DNA from 3 places in the Vibrio lentus genome. Region 3 is predicted to be linked to each of the others. Evidence: predicted binding sites of a transcription regulator. Region 3 holds the regulator's gene; each other region holds the start of a gene.

Region 1 (4,290 bases), 210 kb from region 3:
CAGTTTAGACTGGGCGAATGGTACATGGCAGGTACAAAAGTCGAGCAAGATAATAAACTCGCCTTAGAATGGTTCATCAAAGCGGCACTGAAAGGTAACAAGCAAGCGCCTCTAGAAGTAGCCAAGATCTATGAATCCTCACTTGATAAAGAACTATTGCAACCGTTAGATGCAGCGCAGCTATGGTATGAAGCAGCTTTAAAAAACAATCCTAATGCAGAAGATGGCTACAATCGCATTCTGGAAGCACAGTTCAACCAACAGCGTGCCAAGCAAATCTCTTCGATTGAGCAGCTCAATGACAACGTCAGTGCAGAAGCCAATACAAATCAAGCAAGTACCTTCCCTTCGGCACTAACTTCTAGAGACCAAGCAACACGTTCTAATCTAACAAGCTCTGACTATATGATTGGCGTAGTGCTTGCCGTTTTGATTGCAATAGTGAGTATCAGCGCGACTCTGGTTATCTCGCGAAAGCGACAAGGCCTGAAGTCTGGTGAGTTAAATCAGCAGCAACAGACACTGGAAGCACAGCTTAGTGCGAAAGACTTCACCATTAAGCAGCAAAAGCGTCAGCTTCAAACAATCTACAACGAATTGAAGAAGCAGAAAAACAACAAAGGTATGAATGCTTTGCAAGTGGCCTGTGCTCTCTTTGGCTACACACCTAAATCTATTCCTGACCAAAAAAGCATTAAGATTCGATACAAACAACTCTCTAAAATCTATCACCCTGATGGTCATGGATGTAACGAAGAAATGAAACGTTTGAACAATGCGCTAAAAACCATTTTACAAAATGTTACAAAACCGTAAACAACTACACATATTCATTTTCCAAGATCGCAAAGATACCGATTTTATTAGTGTTGCAATCGATCCCCCTCTCAAAAACGGGTAACAAACTATTAACTAATGGGTCTTACTTGTGTCATAATTTGCGCCGAAAATACACCTGACTTAAACAGGTGAGGAGAAAATATGTTCACAATAGAAGGCGTTTGTGATTGGTGCAAAAAGCCAAGCCTAGTAAAAAAGCACGACTACCTAGATGGTAAGTGTCACCATGCATGTAAAGAGTGCAATGATATTGCAACCATTGATGTTCGCCAGTTCAATATTGGTGAAATGGAAATGAGAACAAAACTCTCCCAAGCGACACTGAGATAAGTAACACCGTTGAAATATAAGAAAGCGCCTAAGGCGCTTTTTTTGTATCTGGGGTTTATCTTCTTATCTTCTTGTCTTCTTATCTTCTTATCTTCTTATCTTCTTATCTTCTTATCTTCTTATCTTCTTATCTTCTTATCTTCTATACAGGTGTATACAGTGCTTTTCTGCAAAAACCACTGTATACACCTGTATAGAAATCACATTTTTTCAATTTATGAGACAAAATAGAAAAACCAGTCGAATTTAATTTTCAAATAAATATCAACAACTTAAGCTGAAACCTCTTACTTGCCCGCAATAAAACGACCAATAATCCCGCAAAAACCGCTTGATCTTATAAGCAACAAAAACTACTGTATACACATACAGCATGTATATAAGGACAGCAAAATGATTCAAGCACACGTTAAAGCCCAACACTCTAGCCCGCTAGTTCACTGCGCATTTACATCAGTTTCTCGTAAAAGCAAAAACTCAAACGAGGAAGCGTTGTTCGCAAGAATGGCGTTGCTGTCCAATCAACATCAATGGCTGCTGTTTACTGCTCAAACGCCAAGACCATCCGCTAAGCAGCTTAAGCAACACAATGTTTGCTGCGAGCGCGTTATCCATATGAAAGCGTCGAACCAAATGAATGAAGTAGAGACAGTCGAGAAAGCAATACGCTCAGGAAACGCGAGCGCAATCGTTGCGAGTACGTCGATCGACTCATTCAGCCAACAATACCTGAGAACGTTAGGCCAACGCTTTCAATGCGAAGTGTTCTTCATCGATGAAACTTCAGAGCGTATTCATTAAGCCAACCTCGCTTAACAATTTAGCTCACAAACGTAGCTTAATCTTTTAGCTAACAAACTTAAGTTAACTTAACAGCATAGCTCCAAAACACAGCCCAACAGACTGCCTTCCCCTGCCCTACAATTCGCCAATTTTCTAGCGAATAGTTAGGCGGGGGTTTTTATTTGATCAATAGATTTAGCAATCGTTTGCTTTTTATCTGGAAGCAAATAGTAGATTGGGTATAATGCCCGTCTAATCATGTGCACACCGCACTTCTCTGTATGACGTTTGATAAAAGATAGGAATGTCTAAATGAGCCTTGCTGATCAAGTTCTTGCCGTAAATGATGACCTACCAATCCGTACTGATAAACCTGTCCACAGCGGCAAGGTTCGTTCGGTCTACTGGTTAACTGAAGAAGATAGCCAACGACTAATCAAAGAGAAAGGCTATAATGTAGCACCCGATGCGCCTTTAGCCATCATGGTGATCAGTGACCGTATCTCTGCGTTTGATTGTATTTGGCGTGGTGAAGGTAATCTTAAAGGTGTTCCAGGTAAGGGAGCGGCTCTGAATGCTATCTCTAACCACTGGTTCAAATTGTTTAAAGACAACGGCCTTGCTGACAGTCACATTCTTGATATCCCTCACCCATTCGTATGGATTGTACAAAAAGCTCGCCCAGTCATGATCGAAGCGATTTGTCGTCAATACATCACGGGTTCTATGTGGCGTGCATACGCGAACGGCGAACGTGAATTCTGTGGTATCGAGATGCCTGAAGGCCTTGAGAAAGACAAGAAGTTGCCTGAGCTACTGATCACGCCTTCTACAAAAGGGATTTTGAAAGGAATTCCTGGTGTACCAGAAGCTGACGATGTGAACATCACTCGCAACAACATCGAAGACAATTTCGCAGCGTTCAACTTTACTCAAGCAAGTGACATTGCGCATTACGAGAAACTTCTAAAAGAAGGCTTCAACGTAATTAGCCAAGCGCTAGCAAAAGTCGATCAAACCTTTGTCGATACGAAATTTGAGTTTGGTTACGTCAACGATGCTCAAGGTAAAGAAAAGCTTATCTACATGGATGAAGTGGGTACGCCAGATTCATCTCGTATTTGGGATACTCAAGAGTACAACAAGGGCAACATCGTCGAGAATTCTAAAGAAGGATTCCGCCAGTTCTTACTTAACTACTTCCCTGACGCGGATATTCTTTTGAACAAAGAACGTATGCCAGAACGTGAAGCATTAGCTCGTGACAATGAACTTCCTTTGGATGCATTGATGTCTCTGTCTCGTACTTACCTTGATATCGCAGCGAAAATCACCGGTGGCGAGATTGTATTAAGCGACAATCCGAAGCAAGAAATCATTGATGTGCTTCGTGCCGATTACGGACTAATTGATTAGTCGACTAATCACATGCTAGAAAGCTAATAAGCTAGCTAGTAAGCACAAATTTTAGATACTAAAAGGGCCTCAATATTGAGGCCCTTTTTACAATGTATATTTCATCAAAGCTTAGTTAGTGATCAAAGCTTGATAGTGAACTCTTCACCAGAGTTATCTGCAATCACCAAATGACTACGCGATTCAATATAATCAATCTGCTCGTCTTCAAGCGAATATGGCATGACAACCTTGAGCTCATTGATCCCTTCTAGCTTGGCAAGCTTGAGCAAGGTAACAATGTTCGACTCATCACTTTTACGCGTCGACATTGATTTCAATGCCATTTGCCATAAGCGATCTTCCGGGCTGGCGAGCTCTTTAATGCTATCTCTCCAGACAGTACTGAATACTGGCGCGATAGTGGTGAGAGCTTCCAGAAAAGTCCATTTTTTACTGCATGAGGCGCCAAGAAATGTTGTGTAATCGAACTCTACACGCGTCTCTTCCTGTTTATCCATGATGTCCCCCGACACTTTGGCAACACAATATACTCAATATCTATCAACTCTTTCTTTATAGCAATAGGATATAGAAGAATGGTCTTTTATGACCTTTTGATTGGTTAAAAAGGCATATAAAAATCAAACTTGTAACATAAAAAACACTGAAAAATCATATATGCACCTATTTGATTAATATTTTAGAGATAAAACTTATCCATCTATTTTATGTCGATAATCCGACTCGCTTTCTTATATTGAATCCGCCAACCAGACCATGTTGGAAGCTCCCAACGCTTAGGCGATAACTTTCGACTCCCCGACTGATAATGCACATGAATCAGCTTTCTTGCAGGGAAGTATTCGACATCAAGATGTAAGTCAGCAAGGCTCAATGCAAACGGGTATTTTTCCGCAAATTCTGGATATAGCCAAATTG
Region 2 (4,290 bases), on a different contig from region 3:
CTATCCGATCAAATTCAGAATTAATATAGAGGGCAGGGACTAGTCCTAGGGCAAAAATGGTACATAGAAATTGGCTGACTAGTTTTTTTATACTCGTATTCATCACTGTCCTTAAAGAATCAGCGCAATACTATATATTTTATGGGGTTTTTAATGTGATCTTGACCCAGAACTTAGAACAAGCTTTGCATATAACTATGGTTTTAGTGCAACTTTTTGCAATTAAGCTTGCTAATCGAGCAACCATTCCGTTCAGAAATGACGGCTCGAAGTAGCATACTGTTCAAGTATATCGGTTAGATCGAAAATCAATTCGCCATCATTATTTAGCTAAGGCCAACGATATTTCCTTTTTCATCAATATCTAACGACATGAACGCCGGTTTATCCGGTAAGCCCGGCATGGTCATTACATTGCCACACAAAGCGTAGATGAACCCCGCACCGGCACAAAGCTTCAGTTCTCTAACTGGTACATCAAACTGGGTAGGAGCGCCTTTAACTTGTGCTTCAGTCGAAATAGATAGCGGTGTCTTTGCCAAACATACCGACAGTCTGCTGTATCCATGTTGGTTGAATTCAGCGAGTTGTTGCTTGGCTAAAGGTGATAGTGAAATACTTGCTGCGCCGTAACCGACCTCGGCGACTGCCATCAACTTTTCTTCTAAGCTCTGCTCAGATTCATAAAGTGCTTTAAAGTCGCTCTCGTTTTCACACGCATTGACCACTGCTTGAGCTAATAACGTCGCACCTTCTCCGCCTTTACCAAAAGCTTCGCTGATTTCAACGGTCACATTAGGGTCAAAGTCGGTGATTAGCTGTTTTAGTGTGTTTAACTCTTGAATCGAGTCTTGTGGGAATTGGTTGATGGCGACAACGGCAGGCACTTGGTATTGCTTAACATTGTTGATGTGCCATTTCAGATTCTCAAAGCCAGCGATAAGGGCTTCTTGGTCATCATTGAAGATTGATTCTGGTAATGCGGTGCCTGGTCTTAAATCGTATAAGCCTGAGTTGGCTTTTAGACCGCGTAATGTAGCGACTATAACAGCGCAATCAGGTTTTTTATTCGATGCTTTAACTTTGATGTTACACGCTTTTTCAAAACCCATGTCGGAGCCAAAACCGCCTTCAGTCACTACAAAATCACTCAGTTTGAGAGCAATCTTATCGGCAATAATTGAAGAGTTACCATGTGCAATGTTTGCGAACGGGCCTGCGTGAATCAGCGTTGGCACACCCTCAAGTGTTTGCATTAATGTTGGTTCAATTGAATCTTTCATTGTTACGGTCATTGCGCCTGCAACGTTGAAGTCATCTGCGGTTAATGGCATGCCTTGGTGGTTATAAGCGAGTACCACACGACCAATACGTTTTCTTAAATCTTGCAGGTCGTCAGCCAGCGCAAGAATGGCCATTAGCTCTGAAGCGGCCGAGATATCAAAGCCATCTTCGCGCTCAAAGCCGTTGATTGTTTTGTCTGCCTCGTTCTTACCTACCGTGATCATGCGCAATGCGCGATCATTATGGTCAAGCACGCGTCGCCAAACGATTCTGCTTGGGTCTATATCTAATGCTTTTAAGCCAGAGCGCGCTTCAAAGGCTTCTAACCCTTCACGTTGCTCATGATATAAACGAGCATCAATCGCAGCAGAGGCGAGGTTATGAGCCGCTGTCACTGCATGAATATCACCTGTTAAGTGGAGATTTAACTGCTCCATTGGCGCCACTTGAGAGTAACCACCGCCAGCAGCACCGCCTTTGACACCAAATACTGGGCCCATAGAAGGCTGACGAATACACGCCATCGCAGATTGGTTTATTTGGGCGAGACCTTGTGCAAGGCCAATTGTAGTGACCGTTTTTCCTTCACCGAGTGGCGTAGGTGTAATAGCAGTTACAACGATCAATTTGCCGTCTTGTTGGTCAGAGAGGCGTTCAAGTGACGTAAGAGAAACCTTAGACTTGTAAAGCCCAAGGGGTTGATGTTCTTCATGATTCAGGCCAGCTTGCTTGGCAATCTCACTGATGTTTTTAAGGGGAGTTGAGCGACAAATATCAATATCAGATAGCATATTTGCTCCTTATATCAGAACCGAAAGGTGTTACGTAAACGTTTGCGTGGCGATAGTACTGTATAAATTTGCCAAGTAAAGGCAAACCACACGAATTATGTGCTGGAAGATAACAGATCTAAACAGTCATTGCGCGAGATCAAATCTTAATCTGGCAAAAAATTAGATTTGATTAGGTGTTGCGCCATTCACATAACTCACCAATAGAAAAAGGGCTGCATATAGCAGCCCTCTTAGGAATTGGTCATCTTAGAATGCTTCACTAACCCGTTGGAATCAGTGCCTCAATCTAGATTAACGATCCCAGTATGTTTCTTCTAAGCTATCTTCGCGTTCCGGTAGGGCACGAGAAAGGCGAGGTGAGTGTTGAGTCAATACCTCGTAGCTTACACGGTTTGCGTACTTACAAATTTGAGACAGTGACGAGTAAGTTAGACAAGCGTGCTCGTGTTTCTCTGAGTTTGGTACATTTACGTAGTGGTAGCTGTTTGCTGCCATATCGTGTAGCAGTGCAGAAAGTGCACCGTCGCCTGCGCCATTGGTGTTCTTAATCTCAAGTGGGCCACCTAGATAAGGGCCAATGTGAGAATATACTTTTACTGGGTCTACACAATCTTGCTTACGCATAGCACGGCTGAATTCGTATTTATTGAACTCAGGGATGTTACCCGGTAACAATGGCAGTGTGGTTTCGCGTTTCGCTGGTTCGTCCGTGTAACCTGCCATGTACAAGCCAACAGGGCCCGCAGTACATAAAACAAGGTCAACCCACTCAAGCGCTTTATTCGCTGCAAGTAATGGATCTTTTTCGCCCGTTAATGCTTCACCTTCGTCTTCGTTCATCGCGACGATGGTAACGTTCTCTTTCAGGTATTCTTGCCACCATTCAGCATTACCTTCGATCACGTATTTAGTACCAAGCGTCAGTACAACAGGCACATTGTGTGCTTTCGCATATTCAATCGCTTTTTGTACGGCTTTTGGCATTGGATCTTCAGGCTTACCGCGCATTAGGTATGAAGATACAACTAATGCAGAGGCTTTTTCGAAAATTTGCTCAGGAATACTTTCAGGAAGCAGTTGATTCATGTGTCCTTCGTTGATCGCAAACGTACGTTCGCCATCTTCGGTAATTAGCGTGTAACAACGACCAATTGGACCATCAACTGTTTGTAGGTGGTTTAAGTTCATGCGAGAAGAGGTACGGCAAAGGTAGCGGTAACCAAACGAACCCACTTCGATTTTCTTAGACATAACGCCAAGCAGAACTGATTTACTGTCTGCAAGAACAGAGTAGTTGTGTAGCGTGTTACCAATGGTATCGCCAGGGTATTGATGCGTAATCAAACCACGTTCAACTAGCTCTTCGTAAAGGGCATCGGCTTTACTTTCTTCCAATACAAGCGAGTGACCTTTACTCAGCTCATATTTTTCTAGGAACTCGTTGTCAACACGGGCTTCGATATCAACAATCGTTTGACCTATACCGACAACTGTTGCGCGGTGTAGCTTAGGTGTTTGTTGAATTTGGTTGACCAACGGATCACGGGCGTGAGTTGGAAAGTAGTGCTTAGATTTACGCTGTCCAGGAAATTTCATATGACAAATACAGTGAAAAAATTTTGCCGCATGATATCACATTTTGTTTCTGTTTCTTTCATTTTTATTACATTTTGAATCACCTGCACAATGTCTGTACAGGTGATTCAAGCTCGTTATTCCGTAGGGACTAACGTAGCAGGATCAACGTAAGCCTTTGTACCCCATAGAGGAACAGTGGAAAGGCTGTGTTTGAAGCTACCCTCTGTTTCTTTTGTGGTGTAAGACAAGTAGAGCAATGATTGATTCTCTGCGTCGTAGATGCGGCGAACTTTCATTGTTTTGAAAAAGATACTTTTCGATTGCTTGAATACCACTTCGCCGGATTTGCTCTTGTCTATTTGAGCAATCATTTCTGGTGTGATTTCACCTGTTTGACGACAAGAGATAGAGCTATCACTTGGATCTGACAGGCTAAGGTTTGCTTCGATGGATGCGATATGACAAGTCACACCTGCGATCTTGTCGTCATCTAGAGAAGACATCTTGATATCTTTCATGGTGAAGAAACCGAGAGATACGTCGCCAACTTCATTGTCTGAGCAGCCAGCCAACAATGTCATGATACCAACTGCTATTAAGGCTTTTTTCATAAGAAGTCCTTTTTATTTATATA
Region 3 (4,290 bases):
TTGGAGCATCCACTCGGTGGCTGATCATGTTCAAAATACGTTCGCGACTTAACACTTGGTTAGGGTAAGAAGAAAGCGCAACGAGCAGCTCATATTCTGCTTTAGTCAGCTTAACTGGCTCACCATTTTTACTTAAAGCACGACGAGGGATATCAAACGTCCACTCACCAAAACGAACCACAGATTCGTCTTCAGCTTCAACTGCCGTACCAACCGCGGTTTTGCGAGCCGCAGCAATACGCCAAAGTAAGTTTTTAACTCGAACTAATAACTCGCGAAGTTCGAAGGGTTTAGTAACATAATCGTCTGCGCCCATTTCTAGGCCTACAATTTTGTCGATGCTATCCGTGCGTCCAGTAACTAAAATAATCCCAATGTCCGATTGACTGCGTAATTCGCGAGTTAGCATCAATCCATCTTCGCCTGGTAAGTTGATGTCTAGCATAATGAGATCAACGTTGTTTTCTTCCAACACGTTTCTCATCTGAGCGCCGCTTTCCGCTTCGCTCACTGTGTAACCTTCGTTCTGGAAATATCCAACCAGCTTACTTCGGGTTACCACATCATCTTCTACGACTAATACGTGATAGCTCATCTACACCACTTTTCTTATTTAATAGTTTCAGTAACCATTCTATTCATAACTAGTAACAATTCTAGTGGTACAGCAGATAAAAGCGAGAAACATGAATCTTTTTTGATACAAGACAATCTAAAACCTTGCTATTTATCGTCCATCGCAATTCAATATAGGCATTACGACTAACGAGTCACTTTGCGTTTAGCAAATAACCTTGTTATTGAGCCTTGGTGTGCTTATACCCAAATGACTTCGCGATGCTTGGGTATATAAACATCACAAGACTAAATCAGGATCTATGAAATGAAAGATACGAAAGCATTCAACGAACAAAGAGCTGAAATCTACTGGTGGCTATCAAGCTTGTTCGCTAAAGAGCTCACACAAGAAGAACTCGACCACTACCACTCTGTTGAGATCCGTTCTTTCCTGACTGGTTTAGGCGAAAACGAAACACTCAAGCCTGCGATTGATAAACTGGTAGACGCATTGAACCGTCTACAAACACGTGAAGATGCCCAACTAGAACTGTCTGCTGACTTTTGCGATCTATTTTTAAAGACAGATAAACATGGTGCTCTACCTTACGCTTCAATGTATATCGGCGAAACAGGTCTATTAAACGATAAGCCAGCTAAAGACATGGAAGAGATCATGGCTAAGCACAACTTGGTGGTTAACCAAGATCTGAAAGAGCCAGCAGACCACATTGCTATCGAACTTGATTTCCTTGGCAATCTCATCATCCGTTCAAATGAAACTGAGCTTGAAGAAGAATTAGAAAAATCGTTCACTGTTCAACAGCAATTTATTGAACAACAACTCCTTACTTGGGTACCAAAGTTCAACGTTAAATGTTGTGAGATCGATTCATTCGGTTTCTATGCATCTGTGGCAACTCTTCTCGTGGCCTTCTGTAATTTGGACACTCAGTATTTAGCGGGTGAATAAGATACGCTGATGATTAAGTAAACAAATTCAATAGAATGTGACAATTCACCAAGATTTCTGGGTGAATTTTATTGCGAGTAATTTCTAGTCAGTCTAAAATTGTGACCGCAAACGATAAAATATGAAACATTCACGAAATGCTATGCTTATTTAAGTTCAGAGCATTTCGGTGTTAAGACAAGCCGCTCAATAGCGGTTTTTTGTTTTTTAGCACTTTAGTACCCCAAAGAGCCCTACAAATTTAAGCTCTTAGTTAGGTAGCTTAACGGCTACTTTATTCCGTACTTTGGGAAAGTAGCTTCTAATAGGATAAAACCATGGCCACTATAAAAGATGTCGCTCGCTTAGCAGGCGTATCAACTACCACCGTTTCTCACGTAATCAACAAGACACGTTTTGTTGCAGAAGCGACTCAAGAGAAAGTAAATAAAGCCGTAGACGAGTTAAACTACGCACCAAGTGCTGTTGCGCGTAGCTTGAAATGCAATTCAACACGTACTATCGGCATGTTAGTGACTCAATCAACAAACCTCTTCTTCTCTGAAGTGATCGATGGTGTTGAAAGCTACTGCTACCGTCAAGGTTACACTTTGATTCTGTGTAACACGGGTGGTATCTATGAGAAGCAACGTGACTACATACGAATGCTTGCAGAAAAACGTGTAGATGGCATCTTGGTTATGTGTTCCGACTTAACAGAAGAACTTCGTGGCATGTTAGATCGCCATGCTGATATCCCAAAAGTTGTCATGGACTGGGGCCCTGAAACCTCTCAGGCTGATAAGATCATCGATAACTCTGAAGAAGGCGGCTATCTAGCAACCAAGTACCTGCTAGAACGTGGTCACACAAAGATTGCTTGTTTAAGTGGCCACTTAGACAAAGCAGCATGTGTAGAACGCATCGCGGGTTACAAACGCGCACTCAATGAAGCGAAGGTCGCAACCGACGAAAAGCTCATCATTGAAGGTAACTTTGAGTGTGATACCGCTGTACTTGCGGCTGATAGAATTGCTCAGATGGAAGATCGCCCTACCGCTGTGTTCTGTTTTAACGACACTATGGCACTTGGCCTGATGAGTCGCCTGCAACAGCAAGGTATTCGTATTCCTGAAGATATTTCGGTTATCGGTTACGACAACATTGAACTTGCAGAATACTTCTCTCCACCATTGACGACGGTTCACCAACCTAAGCGTCGTGTTGGTAAAAATGCATTCGAAATTTTGTTAGAGCGCATTAAAGATAAAGATCATGAAAAACGTGTCTTCGAAATGCACCCAGAAATTGTTGAGCGAAGCACAGTTAAAACGTTAAATTAATTGATAAATCGAGTTTAATTTCATTAAGCGCACCTTTGAGTGCGCTTTTTTTATAAGCAGATAAAATAAACCCAGTTGCATAACACCAAGATCATTAATTGAAGCAATATCACATTTTGAAATATCAGGTGTGAGCCTCATTCAACAAAAACTTTATTCTATTCAGTCAGTCACGCACAGGGCAAACCACTCGAAAGAGTGAGACGCAAAGCTTCCGGCCTAAACCACTCGTTGGTATGGTAGCGGGGTTACCGATGGCAAAATGCGGTAATTACTAACAATTTAGTAATTTACGGCTTATTGACAATTTAATTGCAACATTTTGCTAATCTCTCGGACCTGCTTATTTGGTGGCGTAGTTCAAATACACCGAGATAGATAACATGGATAAACCGATACTAAAGGACTCAATGAAATTATTTGAGCCCCTAGGAAAAATAAAATCACGCTCAATGTTTGGTGGATTCGGGCTTTTTGCTGATGACACTATGTTTGCTCTGGTTGTTAACGACCAGCTGCACATAAGAGCGGACAAAGACACAACAAAGCAATTCGAGCAACAAGGGTTTCGACCATACGTCTACAAAAAACGTGGTTTCCCTGTCGTCACAAAGTATTTCGCATTGCCGGAAGGCTTGTGGCAAGACCAAGAGAAAATCTTGCAGCTTGCTACGACGTCTTTGGGGTTTGCTAAAGAAGAGAAAGCTGAGCAATCTTCTGCTAAGCCAACTCGATTAAAGGACCTCCCTAACCTTCGACTCGCTACCGAGCGTATGTTAAAAAAGGCTGGGATCGATTCTGTAGAATGTTTATATGAATCTGGCTCTGTAAACGCATTTAACGCCATCAAGGAATCACATGCTTCCTCTGTCAGCATTGAGCTGCTTTGGGCGCTAGAAGGTGCGATCAATGGTACTCATTGGTCTGTTATACCGCAGCAACGTCGTGAAGAGCTTATCAGTCGCGTCAATTAATATTGTCAGTTCAAACTATCTACATAACTAAGCCGCATTCTTGCGGCTTTTTTTATATCTGTTGAAAGTTAATCTATGCTTTGCCTGTCTATCTATACTAATGGTATGCATTGAAAAATTAGAGGAAGTATCAATGAGTAAGAAAATGATATTGGGTATCGTATTGGTCGTAACGATCGTCTTGTTAGGCGTCAATTTCGGCCAATACCTAACACTTGAGAATGCGAAAGCTCAACAAGCTGTTTTGAATGACTACATCGAGAGCAATTTTATTGCCGCTGCTGCAATTTACTTCGCCGCCTATGTCATGATCACGGCTTTCTCAATTCCTGGCGCTGCGGTTGTTACTCTGTTAGGCGCTGCCTTGTTTGGTTTCTGGAACAGTTTACTGCTGGTATCTTTTGCGAGTGCTATTGGTGCAACTCTCGCCTTCTTAAGTAGCCGCTACCTGTTACGTGACTGG

The links. Region 3 encodes PurR, which represses purine synthesis genes. Its sites were predicted from a motif close to TNANGNAAACGTTTNCNTNA; they were not measured.
Region 1: the regulator PurR is predicted to act here: its motif matches at 2,148-2,167, upstream of QWZ07_RS15555 (phosphoribosylaminoimidazolesuccinocarboxamide synthase).
Region 2: the regulator PurR is predicted to act here: its motif matches at 2,106-2,125, upstream of QWZ07_RS01690 (formate--tetrahydrofolate ligase).

What each region holds. Positions count from the first base shown of each region.
Region 1 covers NZ_JAUFQE010000002.1:1,593,897-1,598,186, forward strand. The annotation lists gene QWZ07_RS15540 (tetratricopeptide repeat protein) at 1-816, shown strand, start outside; gene QWZ07_RS15545 (hypothetical protein) at 982-1,170, shown strand; gene QWZ07_RS15550 (SulA-like leucine-rich domain-containing protein) at 1,564-1,971, shown strand; gene QWZ07_RS15555 (phosphoribosylaminoimidazolesuccinocarboxamide synthase) at 2,266-3,369, shown strand; gene QWZ07_RS15560 (hypothetical protein) at 3,492-3,869, opposite strand; gene QWZ07_RS15565 (helicase-related protein) at 4,073-4,290, opposite strand, start outside.
Region 2 covers NZ_JAUFQE010000001.1:413,831-418,120, forward strand. The annotation lists gene QWZ07_RS01685 (sensor domain-containing diguanylate cyclase) at 1-103, opposite strand, end outside; gene QWZ07_RS01690 (formate--tetrahydrofolate ligase) at 327-2,075, opposite strand; gene QWZ07_RS01695 (inosine/guanosine kinase) at 2,370-3,674, opposite strand; gene QWZ07_RS01700 (CreA family protein) at 3,791-4,267, opposite strand.
Region 3 covers NZ_JAUFQE010000002.1:1,799,160-1,803,449, forward strand. The annotation lists gene torR (two-component system response regulator TorR) at 1-595, opposite strand, end outside; gene torD (molecular chaperone TorD) at 884-1,531, shown strand; gene purR (HTH-type transcriptional repressor PurR) at 1,849-2,853, shown strand; cyclic di-GMP riboswitch class I at 3,024-3,109, shown strand; gene QWZ07_RS16450 (TfoX/Sxy family DNA transformation protein) at 3,237-3,827, shown strand; gene QWZ07_RS16455 (TVP38/TMEM64 family protein) at 3,961-4,290, shown strand, end outside.